One region of the Paenibacillus sp. EPM92 genome, then DNA from elsewhere that is predicted to be linked to it. Evidence: riboswitches for the same ligand, from Rfam matches in the RefSeq annotation. Region 1 holds a riboswitch; each other region holds the start of a gene.

Evidence for each region. Region 1 has a riboswitch for cyclic di-AMP ahead of JMF85_RS16205 (KamA family radical SAM protein). Riboswitches for the same ligand answer to the same signal wherever they lie in the genome.
Region 2: another riboswitch for cyclic di-AMP. It lies ahead of JMF85_RS09745 (TrkH family potassium uptake protein); the one in region 1 lies ahead of JMF85_RS16205 (KamA family radical SAM protein).
Region 3: another riboswitch for cyclic di-AMP. It lies ahead of JMF85_RS10605 (APC family permease); the one in region 1 lies ahead of JMF85_RS16205 (KamA family radical SAM protein).

Annotation. Positions count from the first base shown of each region.
Region 1 covers NZ_BCPS01000069.1:36,630-40,079, reverse strand. The annotation lists gene JMF85_RS16205 (KamA family radical SAM protein) at 79-1,245, opposite strand; cyclic di-AMP (ydaO/yuaA leader) riboswitch at 1,471-1,610, opposite strand; gene rpmG (50S ribosomal protein L33) at 1,647-1,796, opposite strand; gene JMF85_RS16195 (hypothetical protein) at 1,824-2,309, opposite strand; gene fur (ferric iron uptake transcriptional regulator) at 2,650-3,126, opposite strand.
Region 2 covers NZ_BCPS01000051.1:6,005-14,928, forward strand. The annotation lists gene uvrC (excinuclease ABC subunit UvrC) at 1-975, shown strand, start outside; gene JMF85_RS09740 (CPBP family intramembrane glutamic endopeptidase) at 932-2,563, opposite strand; cyclic di-AMP (ydaO/yuaA leader) riboswitch at 2,801-2,951, shown strand; gene JMF85_RS09745 (TrkH family potassium uptake protein) at 3,022-4,374, shown strand; gene JMF85_RS09750 (potassium channel family protein) at 4,388-5,053, shown strand; gene JMF85_RS09755 (cation:proton antiporter) at 5,103-6,323, shown strand; gene JMF85_RS09760 (LysR family transcriptional regulator) at 6,334-7,221, opposite strand; gene JMF85_RS09765 (succinate dehydrogenase cytochrome b558 subunit) at 7,477-8,133, shown strand; gene sdhA (succinate dehydrogenase flavoprotein subunit) at 8,150-8,924, shown strand, end outside.
Region 3 covers NZ_BCPS01000054.1:75,073-83,996, reverse strand. The annotation lists gene JMF85_RS10630 (aromatic acid exporter family protein) at 293-1,219, shown strand; gene JMF85_RS10625 (AzlD domain-containing protein) at 1,417-1,743, opposite strand; gene JMF85_RS10620 (AzlC family ABC transporter permease) at 1,734-2,450, opposite strand; gene JMF85_RS10615 (CynX/NimT family MFS transporter) at 2,653-3,870, shown strand; gene JMF85_RS10610 (hypothetical protein) at 4,010-4,324, opposite strand; gene JMF85_RS10605 (APC family permease) at 4,425-6,188, opposite strand; cyclic di-AMP (ydaO/yuaA leader) riboswitch at 6,412-6,600, opposite strand; cyclic di-AMP (ydaO/yuaA leader) riboswitch at 6,688-6,888, opposite strand; gene JMF85_RS10600 (cold-shock protein) at 7,145-7,375, opposite strand; gene JMF85_RS10595 (cold-shock protein) at 7,446-7,646, opposite strand; gene JMF85_RS10590 (helix-turn-helix domain-containing protein) at 7,917-8,141, opposite strand; gene mscL (large-conductance mechanosensitive channel protein MscL) at 8,472-8,924, opposite strand, start outside.

The DNA of each region.
Region 1 (3,450 bases):
GATCTTATCCTATTATCCTGTTTATATCAAGTTAGAATATAGCACAGCGATGCTTTATTACATGACTTATGTGGTTGTTCATCTAGCATGCGCTCGCGGCAGATCAGGGAGCTCATTCACCGAAATAACTTCATCGGTTTTCTTTTGGGGCTTCTGCCAATATTGATCGCTACCTGGCAGATCATCGAACCATGCCGCATCTTCAGGGCAATCCAACACCATGAACTTGCCGTATTCGTTATCCCGCGACTGGTGATATTTCAGATAGGCCTTTCCGTTATCAATAGCCAGAATTTCGATTTTGCCGGAGGTGTGACTCATGGATAGACGCACCCTTTTACCTAAGCCTGAAGTGCGCGCCTTGGCTTCTTCCACGATTCGGTACACTTGCTGCAGCGGCAGAACGAACTCGCGATTGCCGGCCACCGGACGATTGACGAAGAAATAATAGGGGGTTACGCCGGCCCATGACAGCTTATCCAGCAGCTCTGCCAATCGTTCGGGGTTATCGTTGATCCCTCTAAGAATAGGCGTCTGATTGACAACAATAGCGCCGGCTTGATGAAGAGCTTCAAAGCCTTTCTTGGCTTCGGCGGTAATCTCGCGAGGATGATTGATATGCGCCATCACATAAATCCGCTGGTTTACGCTTGAATGACGGCGGATGACTTCCAGCAATCGTTCGTCTTCATAAATCCGCATCGGATTAAAAACAGGTATTTTCGAACCGAGCCGTATAACTTTAACATGGTCGATTTCTCTTAACCGGCTCAGGATGCTTTCCAATTTGGCTGTTGCCAGAATCAAGCTATCTCCTCCGGTAAGCAGCACGTTGTTAATTTCCGGATGACTCGCAATGTAGGCTAGACCGGGATCCATATCTTTCGTCGCTTCATGAACGTCATTGCGAAAGAGTCGCTTCCGGAAACAATATCGGCAGTATGCACCGCATACTTCAGAAACCAGCAAGAGAGCCGTAGTCCGATATTTGTGCTGGCAGCCCGGCACTACGTAATTGGTATCCTCATCGGAGGCATCCCAGCGCCCATATTCGGATAACTCCCCTTCATTAGGGATGACCAGCTTTCGGATCGGATCTTCAGGATCGTCCCAATCAATCAGGTTCAAATAATAGTCGTTCACCCGAAATACAAACTTATCTGTAATCGGTTTAAGCTTCTTTCTTTCATCCTCAGGAATTTCCAGTATCTTATCAATATCCGTTATATATTTCGGCTGTGTCATATTTGCTCCTCCTACTACGAGTTTTTTCAAACCACAGACCTGATCTGTTCCCTCCTTTTCCTGGAATAAACGATTTGTGCTTTCTTTTAACAAGTAAAACAAAAAGACCCGATTCGAGACGAACGATATCGCAGCATGGCGATAACCGATCGTCATTCGAAGGGTCTTCAAACAAACAAAAAGACCCTGATCTCGGGTCAATAGATGCAGGTTAATGCATGTAGAAACTTGACCCATCTCCTGCTGACGAGGTTAGCTGCCGGGCTCGGGAAAGATGGTTCCCTACATCGTTACATGATTCGCCCCAATTACATTGGTTCCCCCGCTTTCCGATTCGAAAACCGGAAATTAAGCGTACGTTTATGATATACAAACATTTTTGAGAAGTCAAGGAAATATGTTTATCTGGTTTCCCGATGTAAGGTGTGTCTTTGGAGACGCGGACAATATTTGCGCATTTCCAATCGTCCGGTTTGATTCTTTTTGTTTTTTGTCGTCGTATAGTTACGATCTCCCGTTTCCGTGCAAGCCAATGTTACGATTACCCTCATCCTGTTCACCTCCTCTACAGTTGCCAATTACCTTGATTGCTCGTCCTCAAGCTCAGCGAATATTTCCGCGCATCGTTGCATCAGCAAGCAGAAAGAACGGTTGTGTCCGATAAAAAATGAAGAAAGATCGTACCGGTTCCGGCGCGGCTCCCATGTTACAAGCAGACGGTGTCTCATCCGTGTCAGGGCCAGCTGTACGAATCGATCCGCTGTCGCCGAGCCGGTGATGGTTATATACGCATAGAGCGAATGATCTTCAGGTTCATCCAATAAACTTACGCCCGCGCAAGAAAATTCCGTCTGGATGCGCGTCCGCTTAAGGAGGGTAAGAGCCATAAGCAGTTCGGCATCGACCGGGGTGTTCCCCAAAATAACGGTTTGTTTGGGACGCTTTCTTGGCTTCGCCCGCTGCACCCAACAGGCCAATTCCTGTTCCCGGCGTTGCCATTGTGTCTGGGAGTGATGACTAATGATCGTCTCATCATCGTTTTGTGTGCTCTTCTTCAATATCACACCCCCCCATGTAAACCGCTATAAACCCAGCACGCAGGGTTAGGGCACAATTCCCTGACCGGATGTTAGCATTTTTGTCACTACAACTTGGACCGGGGCCGTTCACGACAATAATATTTGTAATTTTTACGATTACTTCACATCATACCTTAACCTTAACGGCCAGTCAACTGCGAAGCTTGAAGTTTTTACCTCGCCGACGAGTTTAGGCTGATTTTGCCAGCTCCATAGATCCTCTCGGTCTTCCGGTAACTTCGCAACGGTTATGCAGGCGGGTCTTCTCCTGCACAACAAAAAGAAGTCTTTCCAAGATCGAAAGACTCCCCGTCAGCAAGGCATTTTAAGATATTGCCTTGCTTGCTCTTTTACATTCGCTACTTTTGCAGGTGTGATAGGTGCCCATGAAGTCGAGACGATGATCCGTTACTTTAAAGCCATATTCTTGTTGAAGTCGATTCTCCAATTCAAGCAGCCAATCGTCTTTGATTTCCTTGAGCGCCCCGCATACCGTGCAAATCAAATGATGGTGCATATGCGTATGTTCTTCGCTGCGGAGGTCGAAGCGGGCAACCCCGTCTCCGAAGTTCATCTTCTCCACGATATGAAGCTCGGCCAGCAGCTCCAACGTCCGGTATACAGTAGCCAGGCCGATATCGGGATATTTGTCTTTCACGAGCATATACACATCCTCGGCGCTCAGATGTTCCTGCTCATTCTCCAATAAAACCCGAACCGTCGCTTCGCGCTGGGGGGTTAATTTATAGTTGCTGCTCCTCAACTGCCGATTGATTTTGTCGAGTTGTTCCAATACCATCATGGATGCACTCTCCTTTAGTCTCGACGCGCGTAAATTTTTTTATTGTCCGCGAAATGAATCTCACTATTTATAATTATTCTAATCTTATCGCAATTCTAAGTAAGAAGCAATGGAATTGATTATTCAATTGTCCGCATGAGGCGGAAGATGACAAACACATCGGTCGAACATCATCGCAGCGAGAGCCCCGATTCAGTCCGCTGCATCATCTACAATAATCCGTTGTTCGGTCATGGTAACTAATAATTGCTGGGATGCTCATCATATGTTATGATTTATTTAATAAAGACCAAGTGCTGCTAACACTTGGCCTCGTACAATTGG
Region 2 (8,924 bases), on a different contig from region 1:
ACGCCTGTGCCGGAGGAGACGGCCGCGGCCGAGACGAAATCTGACGTCAAGGATGCGCTCGAAAGCTGGCTGAAGGTGCGGGTGCACATGCCCCGCCGCGGCTTGAAGAAGAACATGGTTGAGATGGCGAGCGACAACGCGCGCGTGGCGCTTGAAGAGAAGTTTAAGCTGATCGAACGGGATGCCGAGCGGACGATCAAGGCCGTTGAAAATTTGGGCCAATACCTCGGTACGGGCACGATCCATCGCATCGAAGCGTTCGACAACTCGAACATCCAGGGAAGCGACCCGGTGTCGGCGATGGTCGTGTTCACGGACGGCAAGCCGGACCGCAAGGAATACCGCAAGTACAAAATCAAGACGGTGCAGGGACCGGACGATTACGAGACGATGCGTGAGGTCGTCAGACGCCGCTACGAGCGTGTGTTGAAGGAAGGACTGAAGATGCCCGACCTGATCGTCATCGACGGCGGCAGGGGCCATCTGGCGGCTGCAGTGGACGTGCTCGAGAACGAGCTCGGTTTGCATTTGCCGGTATGCGGTCTGGTCAAAGACGCCAAGCACAAGACGGCCCAGCTGTTAATGGGCGATCCGCCCGAAGTGGTGCCATTGCCGCGCGACAGCCAGGAATTTTATTTGCTGCAGCGCATCCAGGACGAGGTGCATCGCTTCGCCATCACGTTCCACCGCGAGACGCGCGCCAAGTCGATGACCGTATCGACGCTCGATTCGATCACGGGCATCGGCGAGAAGCGGCGCAAGGCGCTCTTGAAGCACTTCGGCTCGTTGAAAAAAATAAAAGAGGCTCAAGTCGAAGACTTCAAGCCTCTCGGTATCGGGGAAAAGCTGGCGCAGCACATTCTCGCTTCCTTGAACGGCCCCGCCGAAGGAGCCGAAGCCGGGCCCGGCGCAAGCGATAGCGCCGACCCGATTACGGATGGCGCAGCGGCGGATTCGACGGGGATCGAGGCTTGAAGCGCCCGTGCAGCCTGTGCAGCAGCCAACCGACGACAGCCGGCGCGAAGAAGTACGCGAGGCCGACGGCGGCTTGCCTGTCGTCGCCGCTGTACATCAGCGAGAAGCCCATCAGGATGCTGTCCATCGCCGCGTGGGCGAACAGGGCGGTCAGGAAGCCGTACCGCAAGTACGCGTAACCGAACACGATGCCGATGACCGACACCTCTACAAGCCGGGTGTACACCGGGTATACCGGGTACTGGGTGTGACTCATCGCCCAGATGACGCTAGGCACAAGCACCGCCACGAAAGGACGGCGTGTCAGCTTCAGCATAAGCGACACGCCGAGCACCCGGTAGACGGCTTCCTCGGAGATGGCTGCAGACCAGGCCAGCAGCGGAAACCATTCGGGGTGCAGCATATTGTACACCGAATCGGTCGGGTCGTTCACGGCCCAGACGTCGAACAGCTCGGTGGCGGCGAAGAACAACGCCTGCTGGATGCCGAGAATGAACAGGGCGATCACATATCCGCTGCTCATCGCCTGCTTCACTTGCCCGGCGAAGTCCGCATCACGCCATACGGCCCACGGGCGTTCGCCCCGGTCAAGCGTCAGCCGGCTTCCGGCAACCAAGGCGAAGTAAGAGGACAACGCCATCAGCGCCACATAGATGTTGCTGATCCACAAGTACAACACCGCATCCGGCTCCGAAGGACCGCTGCCGTGCATCGTACGGAAGGCGGGCATCAGATTGTAGTTATTGCTCACATAGATCGCCAGGAACACGATCGACAGCAGCGCGCCGCGCGCGAAGTCGATCTGTTTGCGCTGCCGTACGACGAGGATCAAGGCGGCGAGCGCCATCAGCAGCGATGCGAACAAGCTGATCCGCGTCATCAGAGCGGACCGCTCGTCCTGCATCTGCTGCCAGAGTGTGAAGCTTTCCGGCGGCGGGAATGCCGGGCGGAACGACACCGCTTGCCCGTTCGCCGTCTGCACGTGCAGCTCCAGCGGGGCTTCGCCGATCCGCTCCGTCTTGCTGACGAATACGAATTCGCCGGGCGGGCGTTTGTCCGCAGCGCTGCCAGCCAGTGTGAACGCAGCCGGATCGAAGCCCATATCGCGGACGGCGCTTACGGCGATCGAGGACGCATCCGTTTCCGCCGCCGGCCGCGCTTCGGTTTTGGCCGTCGGCGCTTTCGAAGCGCTATAGCTGATCACCTGACGGTTGTTGAAGTTGACCCCGATGTAATAGGTGGCTTGCCCATCGCGGATTTCCACTTCGTAATAATCGATTGGATAACGCTTCTCGAACCGATTTCGATACTCTTCCTCCAAGCCTTCCTTCTGGATGTACCCGCTGCGAACCGTGTTCGATTGAAACAACGTATCCGCCGTGCGGCCGGGCGAGAGCCCGAATTTGTGATCGGCGAAGGCGATCGCGAGGTCGGCCGCTTCCGCTTTACTAATGGCAGGCGCCGCCTGCGCTTCCCCGTCAAGATCGTTGTGGTCCTGAAACAGCGGGGCGAGATAAGATAGCCCGAAGTACAGCAGAAGACCGATGACCGCCAGCCATAAGGGGGGACGAGAACCTTTGTTGGGCATGACACACTCCTTATCCGGTAAATCGTAACAGCTTATCTTAATCGTATTCTCCGTTATGGTCATCCATGCTAATAGGGTAATCTCATGATATCACGAGAAACCGCCGGAAAAAACAAGCAAGGAGAAGACTTCACCGTTTGAGAGCGCTGTCATGTATCGTAATGTTCCGAAAATCCTTCCTTTTCCGCCAAATAGAGCTTTGTACTTCGTTCCAAAGAACCTTATAATTCATATCAATTGAATAAGAAGCCGAATTTCTTCAAGAAAACGGGGGAACCATGAATCATAGGGGTGAATTCCGTGCAGGGCCGGGTAACGGGCCGCATGGATAGGGGGCCTGTATACCCGAATCCGTCAGCTAACCTCGTAGGCTTGTGTTACAGGAACCTTGGATGGCACTGGGTTTCCCGTGTCTTTTTTTTGTTGTTCATAAAAAGTTGAGAAGGTGCAGGTTCAGGATGAAATCCAAATCGAAAAAAATCGAGCTTACCCCGCCGCAAATTTTGGTCATCGGGTTCGCCTTGATCATACTGGCGGGCGCCGGCTTGTTAACGCTCCCGGTGTCAGCGGCGTCCGGGGTGCCGACGCCTTTCCTGGACGCGTTGTTCACGGCGACCTCGGCGACCTGTGTGACCGGTCTGGTCGTAGTCGATACAGGCACTCATTGGTCTTTATTCGGCAAGATTGTCATTATTTCGTTGATTCAGGTCGGCGGTCTCGGGTTCATGACCATGGCCACCCTGTTCGCCTTCGCCTTGAAGAAGCGGCTTTCGCTGAAAGAACGGCTCATTCTTCAAGAAGCGATGAATCAGGGCAGCATGGAAGGCATCGTGCGCTTAATCCGTAAAGTTCTGGTGTACTCGTTGACGATCGAGTTCACAGCGGCTGTCATCTTCGCCATCCGGTGGTCGTTCGATTTAGGTCCGGTGCGTGCGCTGGGGTATGGGGTGTTTCATGCGATCTCGTTCTTTAACAACGCCGGGTTCGATCTGTTCGGTCCGATTACCGGCCGGTTCTCCGGCATTACGGCTTACGCGGACGATTATGTGATCAATATCGTCTCCATGGCGTTGATTATATTAGGAGGGATCGGGTTTGTCGTCCTGTCCGACTTGATGGAGTACAAGCAGCGCCGCCGGCTGTCGCTCCATTCCAAGGTCGTGTTGAGCGCGAGCGGCATTCTGATCCTGGTCGGGGCCATCGTCATCTTCATCTTTGAATTTACGAATCCGAAGACGCTTGCCACGCTTAACTGGAACGGTAAAATACTGGCTTCGTTCTTTCAATCGGTCTCCCCTCGAACGGCCGGCGCGAACAGCATCGACATCGCGGGCATGAGGCAGGCGTCGCAGTTTTTCATTATTGTTCTCATGTTCATCGGGGCGTCCCCGGGATCGACGGGCGGCGGGATCAAGACGACGACGTTCACGACGCTGATCGGGGCGATTATCGCGATGATCCGGGGGAAAGAGGATATCGTGCTGTTCCATAACCGGCTCGGCAAAGACCGGATTCTTAAAGCGATTACGTTAACCATGATCGCCTTGTTCTGGGTCATCTTCGTCACCATGCTGCTGTCCACGACGGAAGATCACAATTTCCTGATGATTTTGTTCGAAGCGACGTCGGCTTTCGGCACGGTCGGACTGACGATGGGGCTCACGCCCGATTTGACCACGTTCGGCAAGTTGATGATCGCCCTTACGATGTTTATCGGCCGGCTCGGTCCGTTGACGCTCGCGTATGCGCTCGGTCCGAAGGCAGAGAAAGAGCTGTTCAGATACCCGGAAGGGAAAATTACGATTGGATAGGGAGAGGCATTCGATGAAACGCAGTCAGTACGCGGTAATCGGACTCGGCCGTTTCGGCTCGAGTCTGGCAAAGGAGCTCATACAGCTCGGTTATGAAGTAATGGGGATCGATATGGACGAGGAAGCGGTAGAAGAAATGAGCGAAGAGCTCACGCACGTCGTCGTTGCGGATTCGACGGACGAAGATGTCATTCGTTCGCTTGGGATCCGGAATTTTGATTGCGTGATCGTAGCGATCGGCAACGATATTCAAGCCAGCATCCTGACGACGATCCTCTTGAAGGATATCGGGGTGAAGATGGTTGTGGCCAAGGCGTTGTCCGAGCTGCACGGGAAGGTGCTGCATAAGATCGGCGTCGACCGGGTCATTTTCCCGGAACGGGATATGGGCATTCGCGTCGCGCATCAGCTGGTTTCCCCGAATCTGCTCGATTATATCGAGCTGTCGAAGGAGTACACGATCGCCGAGCTGGCCGTTCCGAAGTGTTTGGACGGTCTGTCGTTGAAGGAGCTTGATACCCGGGCTCGTTATGGCTGCAGCGTCGTCGCTATCAATAAGAAGCATGGCGACGTGATCATCGCGCCGACGGCTACCGATACCGTAGACGAGAAGGACGTCATGGTCATCATTGGCACGAACGAACAGATCGAGCATTTCGAGAACGCCTTGGCTCGTTAATGCGTTAATAGACGATCGTTGGGTTTATATAGGAAGGAGCCACGGAGAGTTGGAGAATGCCGTACTTATCGAGCATGTCATCTTTTTAATCGTTTCCGTCTTATTTCTGGGCATGATTTTCGGAAAAGCGGCGAATTGGCTGAAACTGCCGGACGTCGCTCTCTTTTTGGCCGCAGGCATGATCGTCGGTCAAGGGCTGCACCTGATTCACGAGCCGAGCAGCTCGTTCACGAATCAATTCATCTTAACCGTCGGTTCCGCGCTCATCTTATTCGACGGGGGGCGCAACATCCGGCTGTCGGGCCTTCGCCAGGTATGGGTCACCCTTACCTTGCTAAGCGTGCCGGGCGTGCTGATTACGTGCGCGGTCGTCGCTTTCGCCGCCCATTACCTGCTGGGGATCCCGTTCATGTATGCGGTGCTGCTTGGGGCGATTATTTCGTCGACCGACCCGGCGACGCTGATCCCCGTCTTCAAGCAAGTGAAGATCCGGAGCAAAGTACGGGAAACGGTGGAAAGCGAATCCGCCTTCAACGACGCAACCGGCTCGATCCTCACCTTCTCGGTGCTCGGCGCGATTACGGGCGGACAGGCGATATCGCTCTCCTCAAGCGTGCTCGAGTTTCTGCAAACGGCGCTCGGCGGCATCGCGGTCGGCATCGGTGTCGGGTTCGGGCTGGCGTTCATCACGGCGCACCTGAGGCTCGGATGGCTGCGCGATTACACCACGATCGCCCTCGTCGTTACCGCGCTTGGGGCCTACTGGCTGGGCGACGCGCTGCATGTGAGCGGATTTATGGCGACGTTCACGGCCGGACTGATTTGGGGGAACAGCGATTTGTTCAAGCTCCACATGGACGACAAGCTGCAGGAAATGGGCCATTTTACCGAAAATATGACGGTGCTGATGCGCATGCTTATTTTCATTCTGCTCGGAAGCCAGGTAAACTTCGGCATGATCTTCGAACACTTGTGGCCGAGCCTCGGTGTCATTGCGGTATTCATGCTGATCGCAAGGCCGCTTACCGTGCTGGCCTCCGCGCTTCCGGACCGGAAGGCCAAGTGGGAGCGGAACGAGATTGTATTTATGTTCTGGGTGCGGGAGACGGGCGTCATTCCCGCCGCGCTGTCGGGTATGGTAGCCGGGATGGGCATCGCGCATGCGGACATCATCTCGTCCGTTACGTTCCTGGCGGTGCTGCTCACGATCCTGCTCCAGGCGAGCACGACGGCTTATGCCGCGCGCAAGCTGGGGCTCGAGGAGAAGTGAGCCTGGAGGGTCAACGGTAATGCTTCACCGCCAGGTCGATAAACCGCCGGATCGGCGCTTCGAGAGCGGCTTCCTCCGTATATAGGAGCGAAGTCGTTCTTTTCGTTTGCTCCAGCTCGGGGACGAAACGAACGGTCAGCTCATTGTTGCCGACCAGCGGATGGCGCAGGTACGATTCCGGGAGCAGCGTGGCTGTCTGGCACGTCGCGACGAGGCGGACGATCGCTTCGAACGAATCGATCTCCATCTTCACATCCGGATGGACGCCGCAGCGATGGAACATTTCGTCCATCAGTACGCGATACCATGTCCCGCGGGAGAATAAGATCATCGGCAGCTCGTGCAAATCGTGAACGGTCAAGCCGGCGTGATCGGCATAAGGGTGTGCGGCGGGGAGCACCAGACAGAGATGATCGTCGAACAGCGGGACGCTGACGAGGCCGGGGTCGTCGATTTGCGAGGCGACAAGACCGATGTCGACTTTTTTCTCCTTGACGAGCGGGACGACCTCGTGCGTTTTGCCGGTGACGGCTTTAATATCGGTATGCGGATGCTCGCGTGTATAAATGGTGATCAAATCGGGCAAGGTGGATTGCAGGGTGGTCAGACTGGCGCCGATGACGATGCTGGCCGGTTTCGTCGCGGAACGGAACGCGCGCAGCGAATCGTGCAGCTTTCGCTCCAGACGCTGCTGATCGAGCGCATATTCGTAACAGACCTCGCCGGCGCGCGTCAGCTCGAGCCGCTTGCCTTTACGGCGGAACAGCTCGACGCCAAGCTCCTGCTCCAGCTTCATGATTTTGCGCGAAAGGGCGGGCTGCGAGATGTTCAGCAATTGCGACGCTTTATTTAAGCTTTGCTGCTGCACGACCGTGACGAACATGTCGAATTGTTCCATAGTTATTCCTTTCTATATGCACTGTAGTTATAAGAGATTATAAGAAATCGGCACTTCCATTATAAGCGAAATAAGAGTAGGATGTATATGTCACGGATTGTTCACAATAATTACCGTGAACCGTATACAAGACTGTCGATTCATGGAAAATAGTTGTATCGTTTTGTGTTGACGCTCTCAGGCGTCGGGAGTACAATGGGTAATGGTTTTCACGAAGGCCGTGGCAAGCCTAATTTTAGGGGGGAACGAAGGGTAATGTTCAAGAACTCGTACTTTTCACGAAAGCTCCATTCCTTACTGGGGGTTATTCCGGTCGGGTTTTTCCTGATCGAACACCTGCTGACGAACTACTCGGCAGCGAAGGGCGGACCCGAGAGCTTTCTTGAGCACGTCGAATGGCTGCACAGTTTGCCGCTCGTATTGGCGCTCGAAATTTTCGGCATTTGGATTCCGCTGGCGTATCACGCGATTTACGGTTTGTATGTCGCCTACACGGCGCGAAATAACGTAAATAACTACGGCTATTTTCGCAACGTGATGTTCTTCTTGCAGCGCGTGACCGGTGTGGTTACGTTCCTGTTCGTGGCGTGGCACTTTTTCCAAACCCGTTTTCAAATTGCGATCGGCAGCGTCGAGCAAATGGAGATCGGCTCGCATATGCACCAAATCGCATCGAATCCGGTTTACTTCGTATTGTATGTAATCGGCGTCATCGCCGCTGTGTTCCACTTCAGCAACGGCATGTGGTCGTTCCTGGTCAGCTGGGGCATTACGGTCGGTCCGCGCGCGCAGCGTGTGTCGACTTACGTTTGGATGGGCGTGTTCGTGGTGATGTCCGCTATGTTCATTATGTCGCTGACGGCATTCTTGGATCCAGCGTTTCAGCATGTAACGTCAGTAACGAAAGGTTAAGGGGGATCGGACAATCATGGCGAATTCGAAAGTTATCGTAGTCGGTGGGGGCCTTGCAGGCTTGATGGCCACCATTAAAGCTGCAGAAGCCGGAGTCCATGTCGACTTGTTCTCTCTGGTTCCTGTTAAACGTTCTCACTCCGTCTGTGCTCAAGGGGGCATCAACGGCGCCGTTAACACAAAAGGCGAAGGCGATTCTCCCTGGGAGCACTTTGACGACTCTGTATACGGTGGCGACTTCCTTGCCAACCAACCGCCGGTTAAAGCGATGTGCGAAGCCGCGCCGGGCATCATTCACTTAATGGACCGGATGGGCGTTATGTTTAACCGTACCCCGGAAGGCTTGCTTGACTTCCGCCGCTTCGGGGGCACGAAGCATCACCGTACGGCGTTCGCCGGCGCCACGACAGGCCAGCAGCTCTTGTACGCGCTCGACGAGCAAGTACGCCGCTGGGAAACGGCCGGCCTCGTGAAGAAATACGAGCACTGGGAATTCCTCGGCGCGATTCTGGACGACGACGGCGTATGCCGCGGTATTGCCGGACAAGATCTGCGCAGCATGGAAGTCAATACGTTCGCTGCGGATGCGGTTATTTTGGCGACGGGCGGTCCCGGGATCATTTTCGGGAAAACGACGAACTCGGTTATCAATACGGGTACGGCAGCCAGTGCCGTATATCAGCAAGGCGTATATTATGCGAACGGCGAATTCATTCAGATTCACCCGACGGCGATTCCCGGGGACGACAAGCTGCGTCTGATGAGCGAATCGGCTCGCGGTGAAGGCGGAC
Region 3 (8,924 bases), on a different contig from region 1:
TCTCTCCCTCTCGTTCCGCTAGAGTACCCCGGTCGATTCACTAGCTTCTTAGACAAAAAAGCGTCGAACGAGCGGCCGAACGCATACATCCAGACAGACAGCGAATTGCAGCTACTCCCATCATAAAATAAAAACTGTGGCCGATTCAAATACTAACGGCTGACTGTGGAAGTGTAATTTTTGTTATTTTCATATTTTCGACAAATCTGTAGAACGACTCCCCGCGTATATGTTATATATTATTACATATATATGACTTTATAGCGGTCAGGATTTTCGGGGAGGGGTTGGCATGACCATCGGATTTCGCACGATCAAAACGGCGGTTGGCGTCAGCATCGCTATATTGATCGCACAATCGCTGCACTTGTCGTCTTATACGTCGGCCGGGATTTTGGCGCTGCTGTGCATTCAAAAAACAAGAAAACAGTCGTTCACAGCCGTCTGGGAACGGCTCCTCGCCTGCCTCGCAGGAATGGCGATGTCCGGCTTCATGTTTCACTTTTTCGGGCGTCATCCGTTAATTTTCATTCTGCTGTACATGCTGTTCATTCCGGTTTGCGTCAGGTTCAAAATTCAAGGCGGCATCGCCAGCAGCTCCGTCATCATCATGCACATCTATATGAACGGCGCGCTTAACACGTCCTTCGTGCTCAATGAGTTGGCCATCATCGCAATCGGCCTCGGCGTGGCGCTTATCGTCAATTTGTATATGCCGGGCATTGATAAACAAATTTCACAATACAAAGAAGAGATTCATGCCAACATGTCCGCCATCCTCGGCCAATTCGCTAAATATTTAGTCGAAGGTTACGGGCTGTGGGACGGCAAAGAGCTGCTCACGCTCGCCAAGCTGCTCGATAAAGGCAAAAATTTGGCCATTCTCGAAGTGGAAAACAACATGATGCGGAAGGATAATCCGTTTCTGTACTACTTCGAACAAAAGCAGCGGCAGTATCAAATACTCGAACGCATGCTGACGCTCGTCTCGATGCTGGACACCACCCTCGAGCAAGGCGTGCGCATCGGACGCTTGATCGACGAGCTCGGCCGTGACCTTCAAGCGGGGCGAGACCTCGCCTCGTACCATGAGAAGCTGAGAGCGATCCGCGAATACCACAAGCAGCTGCCTCTCCCGGTCACGCGCGCCGAGTTCGAGAACCGGGCAAACTTGTTCTCCTTAGCGAATGAGCTGGAGAAGTTCATTGAAACCATGTAATTCGCGCTCACAAAAGCCTTCTGCTTTGCACAGTCCGGACGGGATGCGCGAAGAGAAGGCTATTTGGCTGGGCTGAACGACTACTTCGCTGCAGAAGCAGCTGTCGCACTTTGTACCTAATCATAACAAATCTTATTGTCGAAAGATAGCTAAAAGTACCTGAGATTCGCCTTCATATCAAGGATTCCGGCTGTGCCCTAAATAAATAAACGCAGTGCGAACATGCTCAGAATGCCAATGAGGACCGTCCCCAGCAGGCTGCGTGTGATCATGGCTGCCGTAAAAGTAAGCAAGGCGGCTACTAACTCCGCTTTATTTATAAAAAACGAAGCCTCCCCTTGCGGTGCGAACAGTTCCTGTCCAATCAACGCAGCCATAATAGCAATCGGAACATGCTTCAACCACTGCAATGCCCAGCTTGGCAATTGAATACGGCTAAGCGCTACAAGGGGAAGAATTCTCGGAATGAAGGTTACAATAGCCGCTCCGATAATAATGAATACGATGTGCCATCTTATTTCCATTTATCCATCACCAATCCTATGGTTGAAGCTAGAACGGTAGCCACGATAACACCTAAGCTTCCGGATGAAATCATGCTCATTCCCACGATAATGAAGATCGCGCTGATTGCGACAACAACGTCTTTCATGATTTGACCGCGGCTTGCCATTTGCAGTACAAGAAGTCCTATAAACATCGCCGGCAAAGCAAAATCAAGACCATACCTCTCCGGATTTGTAATCCATTGTCCAAAATACGCGCCGGCCATATTCGCGACAAACCAGTTCAAGTATGCTGTCACGTTAAGACCGTGCATCCATCTTTCACTGATCCGCTCCTTGCCGGCTGCCCGGGTTAATGCCACTCCGAACGTCTCATCGGTTAGCAGGGAACCTATCCCAATATTTTTCATCGGAGAGAGATGTCGAAAATAAGGCGATAAGGCCGCGCTTAGCAAAATATGGCGGAGATTCACAAAAAAAATCGTAAAGATCATGGCGGTAACGGAATAACTGGCCGTGATCATCCCGGCAAAAATAAATTGTGCGGAACCCGCATAAAGCAGCAAGGACAGAAGAGCGATTTCCGCTAAGCTTAAGCCTGCGGTCTTCTCCACGACGCCTGCGGCGAACCCGATGCTTAAGTACCCGAGCAAAGTAGGAATACAATCCTTTACCCCCTGTATGAACGTATCGTCCTTGGGGGCAGCTGTCGTGTTTGTTTGCATGTGATCTGCTCCATCATCTCATCAGTTTTCAATGCCATATTCTATTAATTATATCATTTTCGCACTCGCCAACCAAAGAGTCCTCCTCATGCGCCCGCAAATTTTCTCCCGATTGACCAGACCTATGATGTTTTTCTCTATTTTTTTTGATATGATTATAGAATGTGTAATTTGTCAGACTAGAAAGCAGGTGTCTAGGAATATGCTTCTGAAGTATGACTCTAGCGGACATTACGTGCGTTCCCGGATGAAGACCGTGTGGTTAATCCTGGGGATATTGCTGGTCGCCGCAAATCTTCGGGCCGCCATCACAGGATTAGGCCCCTTGGTAGATGCGATTCGTTTAGAGACTCATTTATCGAATACGGTAACCGGCATGCTAACCGCTTTGCCGTTACTGGCCTTTGCCGCGCTCTCCCCGGTTGCCCCTAAAATTTCACGCAAAATCGGGATGGAAATGACGCTTTTCCTAAGCATGATCGTGCTAATTGTCGGGATTCTTCTAAGGTCCTATGCTTCGGTCGTCACGCTATTCATGGGTACAATCATCATCGGTCTTGCCATTGCGATCGGAAACGTGCTGCTGCCGGGCCTTGTTAAACGGGATTTTCCCGAGCATGTAGGATTCATGACCGGTGCGTACTCGGTTTCGATGAACGTCTTTGGCGCACTGGCTTCGGGTATCAGCGTCCCCCTTTCGGTGGGGGCAGGACTTGGCTGGCGGGGGTCTCTCGCAAGCTGGGCTGTCTTAGGCGGATTGGCCGCGCTCTTCTGGCTGCCGCAGCTTCGTTCCCGCCAGGCAGCGTCAACTGCGGGCGGCGGCGGCTCCATCTGGCGCTCCTCCCTGGCATGGCAGGTCACCTTGTTCATGGGCTTGCAGTCGTGGCTTTTTTACATTAATGCGGCATGGCTGCCCGAAATTCTGCATAGCCGGGGGATGAGCGTCTCAGCCGCCGGATGGATGCTATCCGCCATGCAGTTTGTAAGCCTGCCGGTTTCATTCATCGTTCCGATTCTCGCCGGGCGCAGTTCCAACCAAAGAGGCATTGTAATCGTAACGGTGCTCTTTCACCTTATTGGATACCTCGGATTGCTTAGCGGGAATACCTCGCTGATCTGGCTTTGGATTATTTGTATTGGGATTGCAGTAGGTTCAAGCATCAGTTTGGCGCTTGCTTTCTTCGGGCTTCGCACGCAGAATGCGCGTCAAGCCGCCGAGCTGTCGGGGATGGCGCAGTCCGTCGGATATTTGCTTGCCGCGTTCGGCCCCGTCCTGTTCGGGTTTCTTCATGACGTGACCAACACTTGGGCAATTCCGTTGTTAATCACTGTGGCGGCCAGTCTTCTGCTGCTGTCCGTGGGCCTCGGGGCCGGACGCAACGCGTATGTGACAGCCGGCAGCAAGAAAGAATCATCATGAGATCAAAGCTTTGTTGGAGCGGATTTACCCGATGATTTAACTGGAGCGTAATCTGAAGCAGGACCTTCGCAATTGCGGAGGTCCTGCTTCAGATTCGTGCGGGGCAGGGGGCCGCCGGCACAAAAATCTTCGCTTGATATTACGGATAAAAGGATTCGTTCTTCAACCAAGTTCCACCCTCATCGGTGCTCCGGTAAAACATCGTTGCCGACCGGAGCGCTCCCCGTGCCGCCTCTTCGACTGAAGCAAACCGATTGTCCGTTGAAACGTACGGGTTGGCATTATCCGCTCCTCTATAATAATGACTTAGTTCATAAAAGTAATGACCGGCTTCATTCTTCAGGATTTTAATTCCGACTTCTTTACCATCAATGCGAGCCTTTAAAGCCTGGACGACCTCGTGAACAGCTTCAATATCAGGATGAAGATTCGCCAGCTCAAATAAATTCAACATCAGGTGCCTCCATTCGTGGATTTTGGTCTGAACGCAGCAGCTCTAATTAATGCTTCAAATGAAAAGGTACAGTCGAAATCGTAACGTCTTTTCGATTTAATCAATAGGCACGAATTAATATACTGGATTGATTATGCAGAAAATTGTGCCACCAACTCCTTGTAATAAATTGCGGAATCATCACCGTTACATAATCCGTCTCGCTGGTTTTCCATTCAATTGTATCGATAAATTTAATTAAAGGTCTCAGTATGCTCCGATAACTGGATTTTAAAATAACAAGCCGAACGCCTGAATTCCACTCCTCCCATTTTTTCTCCATCTTCTGTGCATCATCGTCGTCAAAAGCAACATAAACGGCAATAATGTTCTCTGATATCGACTTGGCATACCCGATCGTATTTAAAACGACCCGATTAACCCCTGCCACCGGGACAACGATCACATTTCCTTTGGTCACTGGCGTCTCTGCTTTCGGATCAATCCGCAGTTCATTAGCCATATTCAGGTAATGCTTGTGGATACGAATAAAGAAATAGATAACAACCGGAAGGAAAAGGAATGTGATCCATACTTGTGAAAATTTTGTAATCAAAAAGATTAAGCAGATGGAGAACGTTGTGATCATTCCGATTGTATTGATTAAAAAGCTGATAGCCCAACCCTTCGGTTTCATTTTCCACCAGCGGCGCATCATTCCTGTTTGGGACAAGGTAAACGGAATAAACACGCCTAAAGCATACAAAGGAATCAGGCCTTCCGTATGTCCCTGAGCAATAACAATTAAAATAGCCGATAAAACACCGAGTACGATGATCCCGTTTGAAAACCCGAGTCGATCCCCTCTGGCGGTAAACATACGGGGCATAAATTTGTCTTTTGCCATCATGTAGGCAAGCAGCGGAAATGCGGCATAGGCTGTATTCGCAGCGAGAAATAAGATCAAAGCCGTAGAAGCTTGTATGGCATAATACATGGGCCCCCGGCCAAACGTGGAAGCGGCGATTTGGGAAACGACGGTTTCTTCAGGTCTCGGTGTAATGCCATAGGTATAGGCTAGAAAACTAATCCCCATAAATAAGCTGCCTAAAATAAGTCCCATCATCATCAGGGTTCTTGCCGCATTTTTCTCCGCCGGTGCCTTGAAGTTAGGTATTGCATTAGATACGGCCTCAACCCCGGTCAATGCGGAACAGCCGGAACTGAAAGCCTTAAGGAGTATAAATAAACTAATTCCCGAGATTGCCATATCATGAGTTTGGGGCGCTGCAGAAACACCGCCTGCAGCATATTTATATAACCCGCTCAGGATAAGAAGCACAATTAGAGTGACAAACAGGTAAACCGGATAAGCAAGGATAGAAGCCGATTCCGTGATTCCCCGTAAATTCATGATGGTCAAAAAAGCAATCATCACAATAGCAATGAGAACACGATGGTCGTGAAGGCCAGGGAAAGCGGATGTGATCGCATCGGTTCCAGCAGAAATACTAACAGCCACAGTTAAAATATAATCAACTAATAAGGATCCCCCTGCTAATAAACCGACAGGCACCCCCAGATTCTCCTTCGATACGATGTATGCCCCGCCCCCCGTCGGATAAGCATATATGGTTTGGCGATAGGAAAGAATTAAAATCGTTAATAACCCTAATACAGCAATGGAAATCGGAATGGAATACCATAATGCCACAAAACCTACTGTCATTAAAACCAGCAATATTTGTTCCGTGCCGTAAGCAACAGAAGACAGTGCATCCGATGATAATACGGCAAGAGCCTTAAATTTGCTCAACTTCTCTTCCGCGAGTTCTTCGGATTTCAAAGGACGACCGATTAAGAACCGTTTCAAAGCAGACATCATCTTGAATGCTTCCCCCTTTTGAAGCCGATTCTCTGCTTCATGATTTGGATATTTTACCCGATGTTGCTGTGTTTTTATCCACATTAAATATCAACTCCTAAAGTCACAAACGGTTGTACATCTTCAAATCCTAAAGAGACATAAAAAAAGAAGCCTGACAGAAGAGGACTCTTCTCGCGGCTTCCTGGGTACGGCAAAAAAACCGTATCTTTCGCACGACAAAATCGCCTCTCTTTTTACGCTTACGAGGTTAGCTGACGGATTCGGACGTAAGAGTCGCCCTATTCTAAGCAAATGTACAAATGTACGGGATTGCTTTAGAAATTCACCCCAAAGTAATAAGCGGTGTAACAACCTTGCCCATTACCGAATGGTTCCCCCGATCCCCTAAAGGACTCAGCGATAAAGACGCATTTCATTTTTGATATCCCGGTTTTTGGCAATAAAAAGCCACAGAGGCGCTTCCCCTGTGGTCACGTTAGACGATCACAGTTTCCCCATCTCCTCCACACAACGCTTACGAGGTTAGCTGACGGATTCGGGTGGTGAGAGTTGCACCCTACCTCGGACAAAAACACTACCGATGTTTGTGTCCAAGGATTCACCCCTTCAAACTTTGATTTTTGGCTCTCACACCAATAAGCAAAGCTCGAGTTTGGTTCCCCCGCTTTCCCAAAGGGAAATTAAGCGAATTAGAATTAGAAACGTTATTTTGTTTTCATGAGTTGTATCATACGCTTATTCAAAAAAGCTGTAAAACAGATGAAATCAAGATATTAGACATCGTTTTGATAAAACGACGCGTGATACCGCTTACATATCATGCGGTCTTTTATTTCATGCTTTTTACTCGATGAATCGCGTTTTTTCTTTTCCCCAACAACCAAAAAGCCTTCATCTCACGATCCCTCTTATAGAGGAAACGTAAAAAGAAGGCTTGATTAGGGGGGCGACAGCTAAGAAATCTGCACACCTTTTTTAAGTGATTTAAAGTCGATGTTCGAGTTTAAGAGCAACGGCAGTATCTTCATGCTGCTTACCATCGGAGCAAGACACTGTCGGCAAATCGGCTGACATTCAAAGGCAAAGTTGTCACGAATCCAACCCTTACAGTCTTCATTTTCACATGACCAAATCATCGTATTTTCCGTAGGGATATCCTCTAACAATTTTTTCCGAAAATACATGATGAACCCCTCCTTATGATCCAAAAGAAAAGCTGCCCTCCATATTTGTTAGGGCAGCTTGCTTTGGGTTTTACAGCTTTACAACATTTTCGGCTTGCGGACCGCGATTTCCTTGTACGACATTGAATTCAACACGTTGACCTTCATCTAACGATTTGAAACCATCGCCTGTGATTGCACTGAAATGCACGAACACGTCGTTGCCGCCTTCCACTTCGATAAAACCAAAACCTTTTTCAGCATTAAACCATTTCACTGTACCTGTTTGCATAATATGACCTCCAAATTTTTATTTAACATGTACTTTTTATTTTTGGAAACAAATAAAAAATTCACACATTGAAAAAGGTACCATCGCACAAATGATAACCCTTTGCAATATGTGAATCAAGGTTTCAAATATATGATTAAAGTAATCATACCACACTCAAACGCAAAGGGCAAGTTTTTCTCTCCTCCACAAACCAAAAAGCCCTCGTCTTACGATTCTCCGCAAAGAAGAACCGTAAAAAGAAGACTTTGTTAGGTCCATTGGATTTCCTCAGATCTGCAGCTCCCCAAGCTTAATCAGCTCGACAACCGCTTGCGAACGCCCTTTTACATTTAATTTCTGCATGACGTTGGAGATATGGTTGCGTACGGTTTTCTCACTGATAAACAGCTGCTGCGCGATATCTTTCGTCGTTTTGTCCTGCACCAGCAGTTCAAATACTTCGCGTTCGCGATTGGTGAGTAAAAATTTACTTTTGTGATCGCTGCCCTTCAAATGTCACCCCTCCTTGCCCGGGTTTTTGTATCAATACAAGGTCTAGGGATACAGTCAAATTCAGTTTATGAAGGGTCACGTATACTGGTGCGGCAACCGTCCAAAAATGGGCGAGACGATGAGGCATCGCAGCTATTGGCGGGGAATCCGCCAGGGTACGGTTTTCCGGCATACGGTTATGAATGCAGGCGGCATGTTATAAGGCTGATGAATAAAGACGAGTTGTTCCTGCACAGCCGAGCCTATATTCATAAACATGTCCATCCTCTCTGGTCTGTTACATCTTAAGATACCCAACATGGAATGGATCTACTGAAGTGCCGCTATGGATCAGGCTTGTCCGTTCGCTTGCGCTTTCACGACAGCCGTGCAATATTTGCAGCGAATCGCTTTCTTCGGGATCTCGGATAAACATTCCGGGCATTCCTGCAAGCCGGCTTTCGGATCGGGCTTTGCCTCCTCCTTCTTGCGCAGTCGGTTCAATTGCTTCACGGCAATGAAGATGACGAACGAAATGATCAGAAAATCAAGCATTGTGCTGATAAACAAGCCGTAGTTTAACGTCGGCGCCGACGCTTTCTTGGCATCTTCCAGCGTAGCGAAAGACCGGCCGTCCAGACTGATGAACAAGTCCTGGAATTTTACACGGCCCAGCAGCAGGCCGATCGGGGGCATAACCAAATCGTTGACGATGGACGTGACCACCTTGCCGAAGGCGCCGCCGACAATAACCCCGATCGCCAAATCAATCATATTGCCCTTCATGGCAAACTCTTTAAATTC